4 regions of the Peribacillus sp. NPDC097224 genome follow, and region 1 is predicted to be linked to each of the others. Evidence: riboswitches for the same ligand, from Rfam matches in the RefSeq annotation. Region 1 holds a riboswitch; each other region holds the start of a gene.

Region 1 (4,218 bases):
TCTTTAAGTGGATTCAAGCCAGCGTCGATTGCATAGTTAGAGTTGATTAGGACCGCATCTCCTTCGCCGCTTTCATAGATCTTCGGAAGTAATGCCGCTTCATAATCTGCATCGAATTTAATGTTCTTCTTATTCTCGACAATATCTTTTACTGTAGCTGTCGTTTTATCAATGCCTTCTTTAAGAGTAATCAGGCCATTCTTTTCTAAAAGTGATAAGGCACGTCCATGGTCTGCAACAGAGCTGCTTAAAATGATTGTTGCTCCTTCTGGAAGCTTATCAATGCTTTTATATTTTTGTGAATACAAAGCAATTGGTTCAATATGGATGCCGCCTGCATTAACAAAATCATATCCATTTTCCTTAATTTGAGATTCTAAATAAGGAATGTGCTGGAAGTAGTTCGCGTCCAGTTCTTTATTGTTCAAAGCCTTGTTTGGCAAGATATAGTCTTGGAATGTTTCCACTTCCAATTCAATGCCTTTTTCTTTAAGAAGAGGAATCGCTTTTTCAAGAATCTCTGCATGTGGTACATTCGATGCACCCACCACTAACTTCTTCGTATCATCGCCACTACCTGTATCTTTCTCTTTATCCGTTCCGCAAGCCGCCAATGCAATTGATAAAACTAGAACGAATGCAAACCCTAAAAACTTTTTCATCCTTTTCATCTCCCCTTATCTTTTATCCAATTTAGAAGTAATCACATCACCGATAATCTGTATGATGAAGACAATAATTAATATGACAATCGTCGCTACCAGGGTAACGTCGTTGTGATTCCGTTGATAACCGTCCAGATAGGCTAAGTTACCCAATCCACCAGCCCCGATGACACCTGCCATTGCCGTGTATCCAACCAATGCAATCGATGTTACCGTGATGCCTGATATAAGGGCCGGCATCGATTCTGGAAGGAGGACCTTATAAATGATGGTGCTGGTTTTGGCTCCCATTGATTTAGCCGCTTCAATCACGCCTTTATCAATCTCACGAAGGCCGATTTCGACCATCCGCGCATAAAACGGTGCTGCACCGATAATGAGTGCTGGTAATGCCGCATTCTCACCAATCATGCTACCGACAAGTAATTTGGTGAACGGAATTAATAATACAATCAAGATAAGGAATGGAATCGAACGGAAAATATTGACGAAAGCACTTAACACACCGTTAACGCCCCGATTTTCCCACATATTCCCCTTGCCTGTTAAAAACAGAAGCAACCCCAATAGTATCCCTATAAAAAAGGTCGCTACAACTGAAATACTTGTCATATACAGCGTTTCTTTCGTCGCTTCTATGATGTCTTCCCAATCTACATTCGGCAATAATTCTTCAAGCATGAGTAATCACCTCCACGCCTACCTGCTGTGCTTTTATGAATTCGATTGCGCGGAGCATTTCATCTTCACTGCCATCAAGGTGGATGAACAATGTTCCATATGAGCCGCTTCTCGTTTGTGATATCTTCCCCTGGACAATGTTCACATCCAACTCAAAATTACGTACCAATTTTGTGATCAACGGGCTTTCTGCATGATCCCCCACGAATGTCAGTTGAATCACTTTTCCTGCTGGATACCGTTCAAACAAATGCTCCATCGTTTCTTTTGTCTCTTCTGGTTCCGTCACCTGCTGAACAAAACGCTTAGTCATCTGTTCTTTAGGGTTTCTGAATACTTCCAGGACAGCTCCCTGTTCGACTACCCGTCCACTTTCCATCACAGCCACTCGATTGCAAATCTTCCGAATGACATGCATCTCATGTGTAATCAAGACAATGGTTAAACCAAGGCGTTGATTTATATCCACAAGCAATTCCAGGATGGAATCGGTTGTCTGGGGATCTAGAGCGGACGTGGCCTCATCACACAAAAGCACTTTCGGGTTATTGGCAAGAGCCCTCGCTATTCCCACCCTTTGCTTTTGTCCACCACTTAGCTGCGATGGATACGCTTTTTCTCTTCCTTCCAATCCAACTAACTTAATGAGTTCATTGACGCGCTTGATGCGTTCTTGCTTGGAGATGCCCGCAATTTCCAAAGGAAAGGATATATTTTCTTGAACGGTCCTTGACCATAAGAGATTAAAATGCTGAAAAATCATGCTAATCTCTTGACGGGCTTTACGAAGCTTAGACCCTTTAATTGTTGAAACTTCATTTCCCGCAACGTTCACGGAGCCCTCAGTAGGCCGTTCCAACCCATTCAGCATACGTATGAGCGTACTCTTGCCAGCCCCACTGTATCCGATGACTCCGAAAATCTCACCTTTATTTATTTCTAAATTCACACTATTCACGGCATGAATCGTTTCGCTATTTCCTTTTCCTGTTCGAAAAAGTTTACTGACGTTTGACAATGTAATCATGTATGCTCACCTCTTTATCCAATTAAGCCTATGAATTTAGTCGATTTATTTTTATGGCCTCCTGATGAATCTATCCTCTATGATTCAAAGAAAATAGAAAAAGCCCTTCTGCATGAGCAGAAAGGCAGGGAAAAGCAGGCCTTCCTCTCATCTCCCAAAGCCTCTACGCTTTGTGTGAATTGGCACCTTTCCAAGGAAAATCCTTGTCGGTTGCCGGGTTTCAACGGGCACATCCCTCCACCTCTCTTGATAAGAGCTATATATGGACTATTCTTTTTTGTCTTAACATTCACTTTACTATGTCTGAAATTTTAACACAGATAAAAAAGGAGTGCAATGTAAAATCCTAGGGTGTACCTGTTTCTCCATTAAACTCTTTGAGAATTCACTGACACGATATTCGTCGCTTTTTCAATCGCTTGCTCTAGATCTTCAAGTAAATCGTCTACATTTTCAATACCGATTGAAAGGCGAACCTGGTCGGCACTGACACCGGCCTTGACCAGTCCTGCATCATTCAATTGCTGGTGAGTTGTACTTGCTGGGTGGATGATTAGGCTTTTAGCATCCCCGACATTGGCGACATGCGACCATAACTCAACCGAATTGATGAGTGTGGAACCTGCTTCACGTCCACCCTTAATTCCAAACGTCACCACAGATCCGGCTCCCTTAGGCAAGTATTTATCCGCTAGGGCTTTATCGGGATGATCATCGTTACCCGGATAAGAAACCCATGAGACTGCCGGATGATTCTCCAAGTATTGAATGACCGTCCTCGTATTCAACAGGTGTTCCTTCATCCTGACATGGAGCGTTTCCAGGCCAAGCGTGAACTGGAATGCACTTTGAGCACTTAACGTCGGTCCCAAATCCCGAAGCAATTGCACACGCGCTTTCGTGATAAAGGCAGCAGGCCCTACCGCTTCGGAATAGACAAGTCCATCGTAACTAGGGTCAGGTTCCGTAAAGCCTGGATAATTAGGCGAATTCCAATCGAATTTACCACCGTCGATGATGACTCCCCCTAATGTCGTACCATTACCCAATAGCCACTTTGTAGCTGAATGGATGACAATATCCGCCCCAAAGTCTATTGGTCGGCACAGATACGGCGTTGCGAAAGTGTTATCAATAATAAGAGGTATCCCTGCTTCGTGGGCTATTTCCGCCACTGCTTCGATATCAAGAACCCTTAAGCTTGGGTTGCCGATTGTTTCGGCAAATATGGCCTTCGTTCGTGGAGTGATTGCCCGTTTGAAATTTTCCGGATCATCAGGTGAGACGAATTTCACTTTGATTCCGTATTTAGGGAGTGTATTTTCAAATAAATTATAGGTCCCGCCGTACAGTGTTGAAGCAGAAACGATTTCATCCCCCATACCAGCGATATTAAGGATGGAAAGGGATATAGCGGCCATGCCGCTTGCAACTGCCAATCCACCGATTCCCCCTTCTAACAGGGCCATTCTTTCTTCAAAGACACTGACAGTGGGATTGTGAAGCCTCGTATAGATATAGCCATTCTCTTTTAATCCAAACAGATTCGCTGCATGATCTGTATCTTTGAACAAATAAGCATTACTTTGATAAATGGGCACGGCGCGGGCACCCGTTTCGTCGACTTTTAAACCGCCATGCACACTCAACGTCTCAAAGCGGTAATTTTTTTCTGTCATTATATTCTCCCCTTCTTCCATTGTTTTAGTAGGGATTAAAGCGATATTGCCTCTTCTCTTGTTATATGCAAGGAACCTTATAATATGAAGAAGTCGGAACTTCCCGCCACCGTCCATAGAAATTTCCCTATTGAACGATGTCGCCTGGATAAGCGCGTTTTGTAAA
Region 2 (4,218 bases), on a different contig from region 1:
ACTGTATGTTATGGGAGCTTCTCTGCGATCAAGCATGTGAATATTGAAGTGAAAAAAGGGGAAATTGTCGTTCTACTGGGAGCGAATGGAGCAGGGAAAAGCACGACATTCCGTTCTATCAGCGGCATAAGCAAGCTGGCTCAGGGTGAAATTCATTTTGAGGAACTGGCTATCGGAGGTAGGGATCCGGATAAGAATGTCCAAGCTGGAATCGTGCAATGTGCAGAAGGGCGGAAACTGTTTCCTCAGATGACTGTCCAGGAAAACTTGAAGATGGGAGCTTACGTACATCGAAAAAAAAAGATGGAAATCAAGGCCTCATTGGAAAATGTCTATCATTTATTTCCTATTTTAAAAGAAAAACTCCATGATGAAGCCGGCAGCTTGAGTGGTGGACAGCAACAGATGCTAGCCATTGGCAGGGCCTTGATGTCTAAGCCAAAGCTTTTGATGCTAGATGAACCTTCCGTGGGCCTCGCTCCTTTGATCGTTGAACAGATGTTCCAAGTCATTGAAGAAATAAACCGGGAAGGCATAACCGTTCTACTAGCCGAACAGAATGCGAATGCGGCTCTTAGCATTGCAGATAAGGGATATGTTTTTGAAAATGGGGAAATTGTCGTCGAAGGGACTGCAAAAGAATTATTGGCTAATGATGAAGTACGGAAAGCTTATATCGGAGCATAAGAGTTTAAAAATGAATGGGGGATTTTCATGAAAAAATTGAGTGTATTCTTTGTCATGCTATTACTCGTCCTAACGGCACTAGCCGGCTGTAACAAAGGAGACAGCCCTGCCTCAAGTGGGGGAGGAAAGGCCAGTAAAGGGAAGAATGTCGTCAATATCGGTTTTAGCGGTCCTTTGAGTGGAGCAGCAGCCTTATATGGAAAACGAACGTTAAATGGTGTGGAGATGGCAGTAAATGAAATCAATGATGCTGGTGGGTTTGAAGTGGAAGGGGAAAAATATACGCTCAACCTGGTTTCGTTGGATGATAAGTACTTACCGAATGAAACGGGTTCAAATGCTAAACGTTTAATTCAGGAATACAAAACTCCGATTATTTTCACTCCTCATAGTGGAGGGATACTCGCCCTTCAGGTTTTTAACGAAAAAGAGAAATTCATCATCGGTGGCTATTCGAGTGAACCAGCCATCACGGAAAGCGGTAATTCATTAACGGTGAGGATCCCGCCAAATTATGAAGGGTATATTGAACCGTTTTCTACGTATGCAATGGAAAACTTCGGAAAGAAAATTGCGGCATTGCCACCATCTTCCCAGTACGGGAAGGACTGGGCGGAAAACCTACTTCCTCATTGGGAAAAACAGGGTGGTGAAGTCGTGTATAATGCCTCCATTGATTTTTCTAAAGAAACGGATTTCTTCACGACTGTTACAAATGCCCTAAAAGAAAAGCCTGATGTCCTTTTCATCGGGGGGGCGTCAGAGCCTACGGCCAAGGTTGCAAAACAAGCAAGGGAACTAGGCTTTAAAGGCGGTTTCATTATCATGGACCAGGCGAAACTGGATCAAATGAAACCAATAGCGGGCTCGTACGAAACATTGGAAGGTTCGATCGGTGTTCTTCCGCTAATCGATTCCAAGGAAGAAGCAATACCGGCATTCATTGATAAATATAAAAAAATTTATAAGGAAGATGCTAGTTCTGAAGTGGGGTTGAATTACATTGCTATGTATGCCTTTGTGGAGGCAATGAAAGCGGCGGGAACAGTCGATGATGTGAATGCGATCCGTGACCATATGCAGGATGGGCTGACAAATACGGCACCTGAACAGAAAATTTACAATATACCATCGATTGACGAAAACGGTGGATTCGCAGCAAAAGTCGTTGTAGGAGCGGTCGAAGATGGAAAAGTGGTACCCATCAATGTAGAAGAATAAAGGTGCTTTCACACTAACTACCTTTTCGCCCCGAAAGCTAAAAACTAATGCATTCCATCAGTTTATAAAAATCTTTAATACTTTACCTTGCGAAAACTCTTAAAATGCTGTACTCTTATATTTGCTTTGAAAAAATGAATATTTCTTACTTCTTATCAAGAGAGACTGAGGGACTGGCCCGAAGATGTCTCGGCAGCAGACTTATTTAGAGTGCTGTGCCAAATCCAGCAGGCGATTGACCTGAAAGATAAGAGGAGTGTTTATAGATTAAAAGACCTCTTCTTGTAATAAAACGGAAGAGGTCTTTTTGTACTCATAGGATAGGAATCTGTTCTTGATGGTTTGTTACTATTCTATAATCAAGACCATATTAAAATGAAGGGATGCCGGAAAATTTAGAGAGTCCAAAAAGAGTATCCATTACCATTACCATGCAAAATACTAAAGAGGTGTACATCATGAGTTTAGACAATAAAGGGAATCCATGGGCTTTAACGCCGTTTATCGTTTTTTTGATATTATTTATAGGTTCAGGTGTTATTACAAAAGATTTTTACACATTTCCAGTGATTGTTGCCATAGCCATTGCATCTGCTACGGCACTGGCAATGAATCGAAAGGAATCATTCGATCAGAAAGTAGAAATCTTTTGTAAAGGTGCCGGGGATTCAAACATCATGTTGATGGTTGTCATATTCCTATTGGCTGGGGCTTTTTCGGAAGTGGCAAATGGGATGGGGGCCGTAGCGTCTACGGTGAATCTAGCACTTTCAATTGTTCCGCAAAATCTTTTAATGGTGGGGTTATTTATTATCGCCTGCTTTATCTCATTATCAATGGGGACAAGTATGGGAACGATAGTGGCTTTAGCACCTATTGGAGTAGGAATCAGTGATCAAACGGATATATCTGTTGCCCTTTCCATGGCTGCGGTCATTGGTGGTGCCATGTTCGGTGATAATCTTTCTTTCATTTCGGATACGACTATAGCAGCTGTACGCACACAGGGAACGAAAATGAAAGATAAGTTCAAAGTGAACTTTTTTATTGTGTTACCTGCTGCAATAATCACATGTTTTATCCTTGGTTTTCTGACGATGGGTGAACAAGCTACAATTTCTGGAGAAGCCTACAATTGGGTCAAAATTCTACCTTACCTTTGTGTTCTAGTGGCAGCATTGGCAGGGATCAATGTATTCTTGGTTCTCTCTATCGGCATCGTCTTTGCCGGAATCATCGGTTTAGCGGATGGTAGTTATCATGCAATGGAAGTGATTCAAAAAATGGGGGATGGAATGGCTGGGATGTATGAAATCTCCTTCCTAGCGATTTTGATTGCAGGCATGGTTTCTGTTATCAAACATAACGGCGGAATCGATTACCTACTGAACCTCGTGACGAGAAAGAGCAAATCAAGAAAAAGTGCAGAGTTCAGTATCGCGGGATTGGTGGCTTTAACGAATCTTTCAACGGCAAACAATACCATATCCATCATCATTGCTGGTCCACTCGCAAAAAACATTGCCGAAAAGTATGAAATCGATCCACGGAAATCTGCCAGTTTGCTCGATGTTTTCGCTTGTAGCATTCAGGGCTTATTGCCATACGGAGCACAACTACTTTTAGCTGCAGGTGTCGCACACATCTCTCCTATCAGTATCCTACCCTATTCGTTCTATCCAGTCTTAATCGGGATTTCAGGAATCATAGCCATTTTAATAGGTTTTCCCCGGTTCTCGAAGAAGAAATAAAAATAGTATGGGTGGAAGAGTATCAATAAATCATGAATGTAAAATCATGAATGTAAAATCATGAATGTTGGCCCTGGAGCATTGTCGCCAGGGCTTTTTTAGGGTAAGTGACTTCGAATGGAAAGTGTGGATGAAATCTTTAATTCTTTTATGTTCCAAAAAACTAATATCCTTCTTCAATAATATTAAAATAGTATAATTAAATACAATATACGGAGTCATCTTTATTCTTAAGTGTTTACTATTTTGCAAAAGCGGGAACTCTAAAGGTATTGTATTGAAATAATTAGAGGTGGGTTCGTTTAAAAATGGAGATAGTAGAAAAGTTTATTACTGAAACAAATGATTTATTATGGTCATCTATACTGATTATATTATTAATTGGAATGGGCATTTATTTTTCTTTTCGGACTAAATTCGTACAATTTAGAATGGTGAAAGAAATGATTAGGTTACTAGGGGAAGGTGCTACGGCAGATAAGAAAGGCGTATCATCGTTTCAGGCCTTTTGTATCAGCACGGCTTCCCGGGTAGGAACGGGGAATCTGGCAGGTGTGGC
Region 3 (4,218 bases), on a different contig from region 1:
TTTTTTTTCAATGTATCAATATCCATATAAGCACTGTAATCATCGGCATAATCCATCAATTTCCCTTGATCTTCAAGGTCACTACTGCATTTAGGGCATTCCAAATGCATTTTTCTAAGACCATTGCATAGTGGACATAAAGACATGACCATTCCTCCTGTTCGATTTATCTAGTTTAAGTATTCGTTTATTCCATCATTTTAACACATTAAAACATCCTCCCTACATGCGAGGAAGGATGCTTACCTGTTGATTATTTATTGACCATGTTAGCAGGGTCAACCCATGCTTTGAATTCATCTTCCGTTAGGAATTCAAGTTTCAACGCCGCTTCTTTCAAAGTGGAGTTGTCTTTGAATGCAGTTTTCGCAATTTTAGCCGCTTTTTCATACCCGATATGTGGGTTCAATGCCGTTACGAGCATAAGAGAACGATCAACATTTTCTTTGATCTTATCTTCATTCGCTGTAATTCCTACCGCACAGTTATCATTGAAGGAATGAATGCCATCAGTCAATAATTTAACGGTTTGCAGGAAGTTGTAAATGATGACCGGTTTGAAAACGTTCAATTCAAAGTTCCCTTGGCTTGCTGCAAAACCGATTGTAGCATCATTTCCGACAACTTGTGTCGCAATCATTGTCATTGCTTCACATTGGGTCGGATTCACTTTACCTGGCATGATGGAGCTGCCTGGCTCATTTTCAGGAATGGCGATTTCACCGATTCCGCTTCTTGGGCCACTTGCCAGCCATCTAACATCATTGGCAATCTTCATTAAATCAGCAGCCAATGCTTTAAGAGCACCGTGTGCATAAACAATTTCGTTATGGCTTGTTAAAGCATGGAACTTATTATCCGATGTGACAAATGAATGTCCTGTATCCGCTGCGATTTGTTTAGCAGAAAGTGCCGGGAATTCTTTTTTCGTATTGATTCCAGTCCCTACAGCCGTACCGCCCAATGCAAGGTTCAATAATTTTTGGCTACTTTCTTCGATCATCGCCAAATCTTTATCAAGCATTGCTTTCCAACCGGAGATTTCTTGGCCAAGAGTTAGTGGTGTCGCATCTTGAAGATGGGTACGTCCAATTTTCACGACATCCCAGAATTCTTTTTCTTTGGCTTCGAATGTGTCACGAAGCACTTTAATGGCCGGTACCAATTTTTCGGCAACTTCCATATAAGCTGCGATATGCATGGCTGTCGGGAATGTATCGTTAGAGCTTTGTGCTTTGTTAACATCATCATTCGGGTGAAGCATCTCAGTTTCGCCTTTTTCCTCTAACCATTTATTCCCTTTGTTTGCGACCACTTCATTCACGTTCATATTACTTTGTGTGCCGCTACCTGTTTGCCAGACGACAAGTGGGAAATGTTCGTCAAGCGTCCCTTCAAGGATTTCACCACAAATTTTAACGATGGCATCCTTCTTCACTTCTGAAAGATCGCCAAGTTCAAAATTCACTTTTGCTGCCGCTTGTTTTACGTAAGCAAATGCATGAACTAATTCAATCGGCATTTTTTCATAACCGATTTTGAAGTTATTACGGCTTCTTTCCGTTTGAGCACCCCAGTACTTATCAGCAGGAACTTTTACTTCCCCCATTGTATCTCGTTCGATTCTAAATTCCATGTGTTCTCCTCCTATATTCGCACTATCCACTGAGAAACAATATGTATATGTAATGAATAATGACGTTTTATATGATCCCCTATATATTGTACAAACATTATTATTGTAAAGCAAAAAAAACGGAACACAAATGACCTTTTCCTTCAGAAAAGTCCGTTTAATCTGAATCCGGTTCTATTACTCTGTTGAATTCGTAATTTTATAATGATAAACATGATACATAACATGATACATGTTCCATAATAGCTAGTCCCAAATAACCGTCTATTAGGAATGTCCTTGACAGAATCCTATATTTATAGTAAATTCAAAAGAAATTGAATAATCAAAACTCTTATCGAGAGAGGTAGAGGGAATGGCCCTATGACACCTCAGCAACCTTCATTTGTTTCAAACCAATGAAAAGGTGCTAATTCCACAAGTTTGTGTAACTTGGAAGATAAGAAGAATGACTCTATCCTACTTATTCAAGTCTTCTTCTTAAAGAAGACTTTTTTTATTTTATTTAACTAAAAGGAGCAGTGAAAAATTATGTACAAAACAGAAACCTATCTTGCTCAGCTTGGAAACCGCAGTGAAACGGCGACAGGAACGGTCAATCCGCCCGTTTACTTCTCGACGGCTTTCCGTCACGAAGGAATTGGTCAATCAACAGGATTCGACTATACACGAACAGGAAACCCTACACGCCAGCTATTGGAGCAATCGATCGCCAAACTAGAACATGGCGATCAAGGATATGCATGCAGTTCGGGAATGGCTGCCATTGCCACCATCCTTTCCTTATTCAAATCAGGGGATGCATGGATCAGTAGCGAAGATTTATATGGCGGTACATATCGTTTATTAGAGCATGGCTTTAAAAAATGGGGGCTACAATGCGAATATGTCAATACATGTTGCCTGGAGGATATTGAAAAAGCAATCACCCCTCAAACAAAGGCCATCTTTATTGAAACTCCCACAAACCCTCTTATGCAGCAAACGGACATTCCAGCCGTCGCCGCTCTTGCCAAACAATACAATTTACTATTGATTGTTGACAATACTTTTTACACGCCGATCATCCAACAGCCCCTCTTACTTGGTGCTGACATCGTGATTCACAGTGCAACGAAATATCTAGGTGGCCATAATGACGTGTTGGCCGGCTTGATTGTGGCAAAAGGCGCCGAGTTATGTGAGTCCCTTGCTTTCCACCATAATGGTATGGGTGCGGTCTTGAGCCCATTTGATTCGTGGCTGTTGATGCGCGGGATGAAAACCTTGGCACTGAGAATGGAACGTCATGAAAAGAACGCCAAGGTTATCGTTGATTATTTGACGGAACATGAAAGTGTAACGGATGTTCTCTATCCAGGTCGTGGCGGCATGATTTCATTCCGGGTCAATGATGAAGCGGTGGTCAACCCATTTCTACAGTCCCTTTCATTGATTTCATTTGCCGAAAGCCTTGGTGGCGTCGAAAGCTTCATCACGTATCCGGCGACACAGACACATGCCGATATGCCTCTTGAAGTTAGAACGGCAAATGGAGTTTGCAATCGACTCCTTCGATTCTCTGTCGGCATCGAGGACAGCGGAGATTTAATCGAAGACCTGCAGCAGGCATTTGCTCAAGTTAAAAAGGAGGCAATACGATGACAAACCAAGAATTCAGTTTTGAAACCAAATTACTACACAACCAACATAAATTCGATCCAACAACAGGTGGGGTGAGTGTTCCGATTCAGCATGCTTCCACCTTCCATCAAACCGACATTGATCAATTTGGCAAATACGATTACAGCCGGAGCGGGAATCCGACGCGAGAAGCACTGGAAGATATCATTGCGGAACTGGAAGAAGGCACGCGCGGATTCGCTTTTTCATCCGGGATGGCTGCCATTTCAACGGCTTTCCTCCTGCTTTCTGCCGGTGACCATATCGTCATCTCTGAAGATGTATACGGAGGCACATTCCGAATGGTAACAACCGTGCTGACCCGTTTTAACATCGAACATACCTTCGTGGATATGACGGATCTTGAAAGTGTAAAAGCGGCCATCCAGCCAAATACGCGAGCAATCTATATTGAAACGCCTTCCAATCCCTTGCTTAAAGTAACCGATATTAAAGCGGTATGTGATATCGCCAAAAGCATTGGCGCATTAAGCTTTGTAGACAATACATTCCTGACACCTGCCCTGCAAAGACCGTTAAACCTCGGGGCCGATATTGTCCTGCACAGTGCAACAAAATTTTTGTCTGGACATAGTGATGTCGTAGCAGGCCTTGCCGTCGTAAAAGACCCGGACCTTGCCGATAGACTTGGTTCCCTCCAAAACTCTTTTGGAGCGGTGCTCGGTGTTCAGGATGCCTGGCTTGTGATGAGAGGTCTGAAAACCCTATCCGTCCGGATGGAGCACTCTCAAAAAGGTGCTGAGAGAATTGCGGAATATTTAAAACAGCAACCGTTAGTGAAAAACGTGTATTACCCTGGTCTTTCCGACCACCCACAACACGGCATCCAGGGAAATCAAGCCAGGGGAGCGGGAGCTGTTCTATCATTCGAATTGGAAAGCGAAGAAATTTTCCGCTCG
Region 4 (4,218 bases), on a different contig from region 1:
TCCTAATAAAAAGACAGGAAGGGAATAATCGTATGCATCTTCAATCCAGCTTTTTACTTCTTCTAAATATTCGTCAAAGGAATCGATATGCCCCCGGAAGGCGCGTGTCGTCATTCCCTGCCCGGGTAGGTCGCCCATGACGACATGGTATCCGGCTGAAAGCCACATTTGTGTTAACCACTTGTAACGGCCATGATGCTCCATTGCCCCATGAATAATGACGATGACGCCTTTTGCATCTCCGTCCGTCTCCCATTTCCACATTCGAAATCCCCCTTTCACTTTTCTCTAGTTGTAAACGTTCCATGCAGAATGAAAAATAATCTATATGGTAAATTATAACCACATTTTCGGTTTTCAACAAAAACGAAACCTAATTAATTGTGCTCAATCAAATAGTAGCCAAGGCTATTTTGATACGGTATATTAAAATAATACAGCAAAATTATCCACTTCGGAAAGGAAATGATGAAAATTGATTATTTATCCATTCAAAGGCATGGAACCAGAAATTTCCGAAAGCGCCTATCTTGCTGAAAATGCCGTCGTGACAGGCGATGTCAAAATCGGTGATGAATCAACGATCTGGTTCAATACCGTCATTCGCGGCGATGTGGCACCCACCATCATCGGGAAAAGAGTAAGCGTGCAAGATAACAGCGTACTTCATCAAAGTCCCAATAACCCACTGATAATCGAAGATGAAGTGACCATTGGCCACCAAGTCATTCTACATAGCTGCAAAATTCGAAAGAGAGCCCTCATCGGCATGGGTTCGATCATCCTTGATGGAGCGGAAATCGGTGAAGGTGCCTTCATCGGTGCAGGAAGCCTTGTCCCCCAAGGAAAGGTTATCCCGCCGAACACCTTAGCCTTTGGAAGGCCGGCCAAAGTCGTTCGTGAAATTAATGAGGAAGATCGCCAGGATATGGATCGCATTGTCCGGGAATATGCTGAAAAAGGACAACTCTATAAACAGGCTGACCGAATAAAGTAACACCAATCGTATGATTACAAAAAACGCTTAGCTAAAAATAGGATTCCTTGAATTATTCCCTAGGAAGCCATATTTAATCCTATTTTTGCCCATCAAAAAAGGTGCCTTGCATTAAAGCAAGGCACCTTTTCTCATATGATTTACGCTTTAGCTTGTGTTTTTAAAGCTTCTGCTTTATCCGTACGCTCCCAAGGCAAATCAACATCTGTACGGCCGAAGTGACCATATGCAGCTGTTTGCTTGTAGATTGGGCGACGTAGGTCAAGCATCTTGATGATACCAGCTGGACGTAGGTCGAAATTCGCCTCTACCAATTCCACTAGCACCTCTTCACTTACTGTTCCCGTTCCAAATGTATCGATTGAGATGGATACAGGCTTAGCCACGCCGATTGCGTAGGCCAATTGCACTTCCGCTTTGTCAGCCAGGCCAGCAGCTACGATGTTCTTCGCAACGTAACGAGCGGCATATGCAGCAGAACGGTCCACTTTTGTTGCATCTTTACCAGAGAAAGCACCGCCGCCGTGACGAGCGTATCCGCCGTACGTATCAACGATGATTTTACGGCCAGTAAGACCAGCATCCCCTTGAGGTCCGCCGATTACAAAACGGCCAGTCGGGTTGATGAAGTATTTCGTATCTTCATTGATTAAGTCAGCCGGTACGACCGCATTAATCACATGTTCTTTTAAGTCGGCTTGAATTTGTTCAAGTGTCACTTCAGGATCATGTTGTGTGGAGATGACGATTGTGTCTACACGTACAGGTAGGTTATTTTCATCATATTCAACCGTTACTTGCGTTTTTCCATCAGGACGTAAATAACTTAGCGTGCCATCTTTACGAACTTGAGAAAGACGGAATGATAGCTTATGAGCCAATGAAATGGGAAGTGGCATAAGCTCTTCCGTTTCATTGCACGCGAATCCGAACATAAGACCTTGGTCCCCTGCACCGATAGCATCGATTTCCTCATCGGACATCGTACCTTCACGTGCTTCCAATGCTTTATCAACACCCGCTGCAATATCAGCAGACTGCTCATCGATCGAGCTTAGCACAGCACAAGTCTCGGCATCGAAACCATATTTCGCACGAGTGTACCCGATACCTGCAATCGTATCGCGGACAATGCGTGAAATATCCACGTAAGCCGATGTTGTAATTTCTCCAGCAACAAGTACAAGACCTGTCGTTACACTTGTTTCACACGCAACGCGTGCATTTGCATCCTTAGCTAGGATTGCATCTAAAATGGAATCTGAAATCTGATCACAAATTTTATCCGGATGGCCTTCTGTCACAGATTCAGAAGTAAATAGACGTTTCTTTGACATCTTATTTCCTCCTTGGAAGTTAGTATGTTGTAGGCATGAGCCTGATCTTTTACGGAACTCGTTTCCCTTATTAGTTTCAATCATAGACACAGAATTAATGAATAAAAACACAAAAACCTTCCCTGGCAAATGAGGAAAGGTTTAAAAATTCTATCATCTATCCTTTCACTCTTATCGTTCAAGGGTTTTTACCTTGCTCAGGTTAGCACCATCACCACTATTCCTTGAAGGTTCATCGCTTTATTTTCGGCGATTGACCTTGGAGTCAAGTTCAATATGGCAGGTTGCTGGGTTTCAAAGGGCCTGTCCCTCCACCAACTCGGGATAAGAGAATCCGTACAATTTAAGATACTATCGTATTTAGTCTGAATTTGTCAATGTTTTTCTAAATAGAACATTTTTCCCCAATGAAAAATAAAAAAACTTTTTATCTGGCACAGCCGGAATATAAATAGTATTCTTAAAGAGTGTAAACTAAGAAGATAAGACCATTGACTTACAATGGATAAATCAGACAAAATGAACATACCATCCGAACCCCATATTCATCCCTTTTTCAAATACATAAATGGTTGTTCACTTCTTTTCTTCCTATTATAAATGAAAAGGTACACTAATCCTAAAACGGGACTTCACAAAGACTTGTGGCAGCAATCGTTTTTCACATCCTAGATTTACTTCATCCAGATCGTCTCCCGATTCAACCAGATTCAAAAACATCCATCCAGGATGACTCACTGCAAGTATATGCCCGCACTATACATAAGGTTACACTCGAAGTGAGATAATTGATTAATGCGACTATTCCATTTTCATTCACAAAAAAAGTTAAATAGTATAGACTATTTAATCCAATGTGTTATACTAATTGTATTATAAAAACTTAAACAAAGGAAGGTATCTCATATATGAATTCTGTTGACGTTAATGAGTTACACCAATTATTAGCAGGAAATAATGTGCAAACTCAACTCTCAGTTCCTCAATTAGTTGAAAAAGTATTAAGCAGAAATGAAGGCGTTTTAACTTCAACCGGCGCAGTAAAAGCTGAAACGGGCAAATACACGGGCCGTTCACCTAAAGATAAATATATTGTGGAAGAAGCTTCTGTAAAGGACAAAATTGACTGGGGCCCAGTTAACCAACCCATTTCCGAGGAAGTATTCAATAAACTATATAGTAAAGTAGTGGATTACTTAAAGACAAAAGAAGAAGTCTTTGTCTTCAAAGGTTTTGCTGGTGCAGACGAATCATCACGCCTTCCTATCCGAGTGGTTAATGAATATGCTTGGCACAACCTTTTTGCTCATACATTGTTCATCCGTCCGAATGAGGAAGAACTAAGAGGGCATGAAGCAGAATTCACCATCCTTTCCGCACCTAATTTCAAAGCGGATCCAGCAGTTGATGGAACGCAATCCGAAACGTTCATCATGGTATCATTCGAACGCCGTACTATCCTAATCGGTGGAACTGAATACGCAGGTGAAATGAAGAAATCGATTTTCTCAATCATGAACTACCTACTTCCGGAAGAAGAAATCCTTCCGATGCATTGTTCGGCAAACGTAGGTCGTGAAGGCGATGTCGCTTTATTCTTCGGATTGTCCGGTACTGGTAAAACGACTTTATCTGCCGACACGAACCGTAAACTGATTGGTGATGACGAACACGGCTGGTCTTCTAATGGTGTATTCAACATCGAAGGCGGATGCTATGCAAAAACCATCAACCTTTCACGTGAAAAAGAACCACAGATCTTCGACGCCATCCGTTTCGGCGCCGTATTGGAAAATGTCGTGGTAGATCCCGAAACACGCGTGGCGGACTACGATGACAGCTCATTAACGGAAAACACCCGTGCTGCATACCAAATGCAAGCGA

What was found. Region 1 has a riboswitch for S-adenosylmethionine ahead of ACIQXR_RS04375 (methionine ABC transporter ATP-binding protein). Riboswitches for the same ligand answer to the same signal wherever they lie in the genome.
Region 2: it holds a riboswitch for S-adenosylmethionine, as region 1 does, so the genes downstream of both, ACIQXR_RS13135 (Na+/H+ antiporter NhaC family protein) here and ACIQXR_RS04375 (methionine ABC transporter ATP-binding protein) in region 1, are expected to answer to the same signal.
Region 3: it holds a riboswitch for S-adenosylmethionine, as region 1 does, so the genes downstream of both, ACIQXR_RS07725 (methionine biosynthesis PLP-dependent protein) here and ACIQXR_RS04375 (methionine ABC transporter ATP-binding protein) in region 1, are expected to answer to the same signal.
Region 4: it holds a riboswitch for S-adenosylmethionine, as region 1 does, so the genes downstream of both, metK (methionine adenosyltransferase) here and ACIQXR_RS04375 (methionine ABC transporter ATP-binding protein) in region 1, are expected to answer to the same signal.

The regions. Positions count from the first base shown of each region.
Region 1 covers NZ_JBIWDK010000002.1:159,285-163,502, forward strand. Annotated here, with positions in the region: gene ACIQXR_RS04365 (MetQ/NlpA family ABC transporter substrate-binding protein) at 1-662, opposite strand, end outside; gene ACIQXR_RS04370 (methionine ABC transporter permease) at 678-1,346, opposite strand; gene ACIQXR_RS04375 (methionine ABC transporter ATP-binding protein) at 1,339-2,373, opposite strand; SAM riboswitch class I at 2,518-2,629, opposite strand; gene ACIQXR_RS04380 (O-acetylhomoserine aminocarboxypropyltransferase/cysteine synthase family protein) at 2,742-4,052, opposite strand.
Region 2 covers NZ_JBIWDK010000006.1:114,090-118,307, reverse strand. Annotated here, with positions in the region: gene ACIQXR_RS13145 (ABC transporter ATP-binding protein) at 1-687, shown strand, start outside; gene ACIQXR_RS13140 (ABC transporter substrate-binding protein) at 715-1,908, shown strand; SAM riboswitch class I at 2,058-2,162, shown strand; gene ACIQXR_RS13135 (Na+/H+ antiporter NhaC family protein) at 2,367-3,659, shown strand; gene ACIQXR_RS13130 (alanine/glycine:cation symporter family protein) at 3,968-4,218, shown strand, end outside.
Region 3 covers NZ_JBIWDK010000003.1:213,573-217,790, reverse strand. Annotated here, with positions in the region: gene ACIQXR_RS07735 (hypothetical protein) at 1-146, opposite strand, end outside; gene fumC (class II fumarate hydratase) at 254-1,636, opposite strand; SAM riboswitch class I at 1,968-2,082, shown strand; gene ACIQXR_RS07725 (methionine biosynthesis PLP-dependent protein) at 2,168-3,280, shown strand; gene metC (cystathionine beta-lyase) at 3,277-4,218, shown strand, end outside.
Region 4 covers NZ_JBIWDK010000008.1:44,496-48,713, reverse strand. Annotated here, with positions in the region: gene ACIQXR_RS15660 (alpha/beta hydrolase) at 1-264, opposite strand, end outside; gene ACIQXR_RS15655 (gamma carbonic anhydrase) at 479-997, shown strand; gene metK (methionine adenosyltransferase) at 1,138-2,334, opposite strand; SAM riboswitch class I at 2,503-2,665, opposite strand; gene pckA (phosphoenolpyruvate carboxykinase (ATP)) at 3,243-4,218, shown strand, end outside.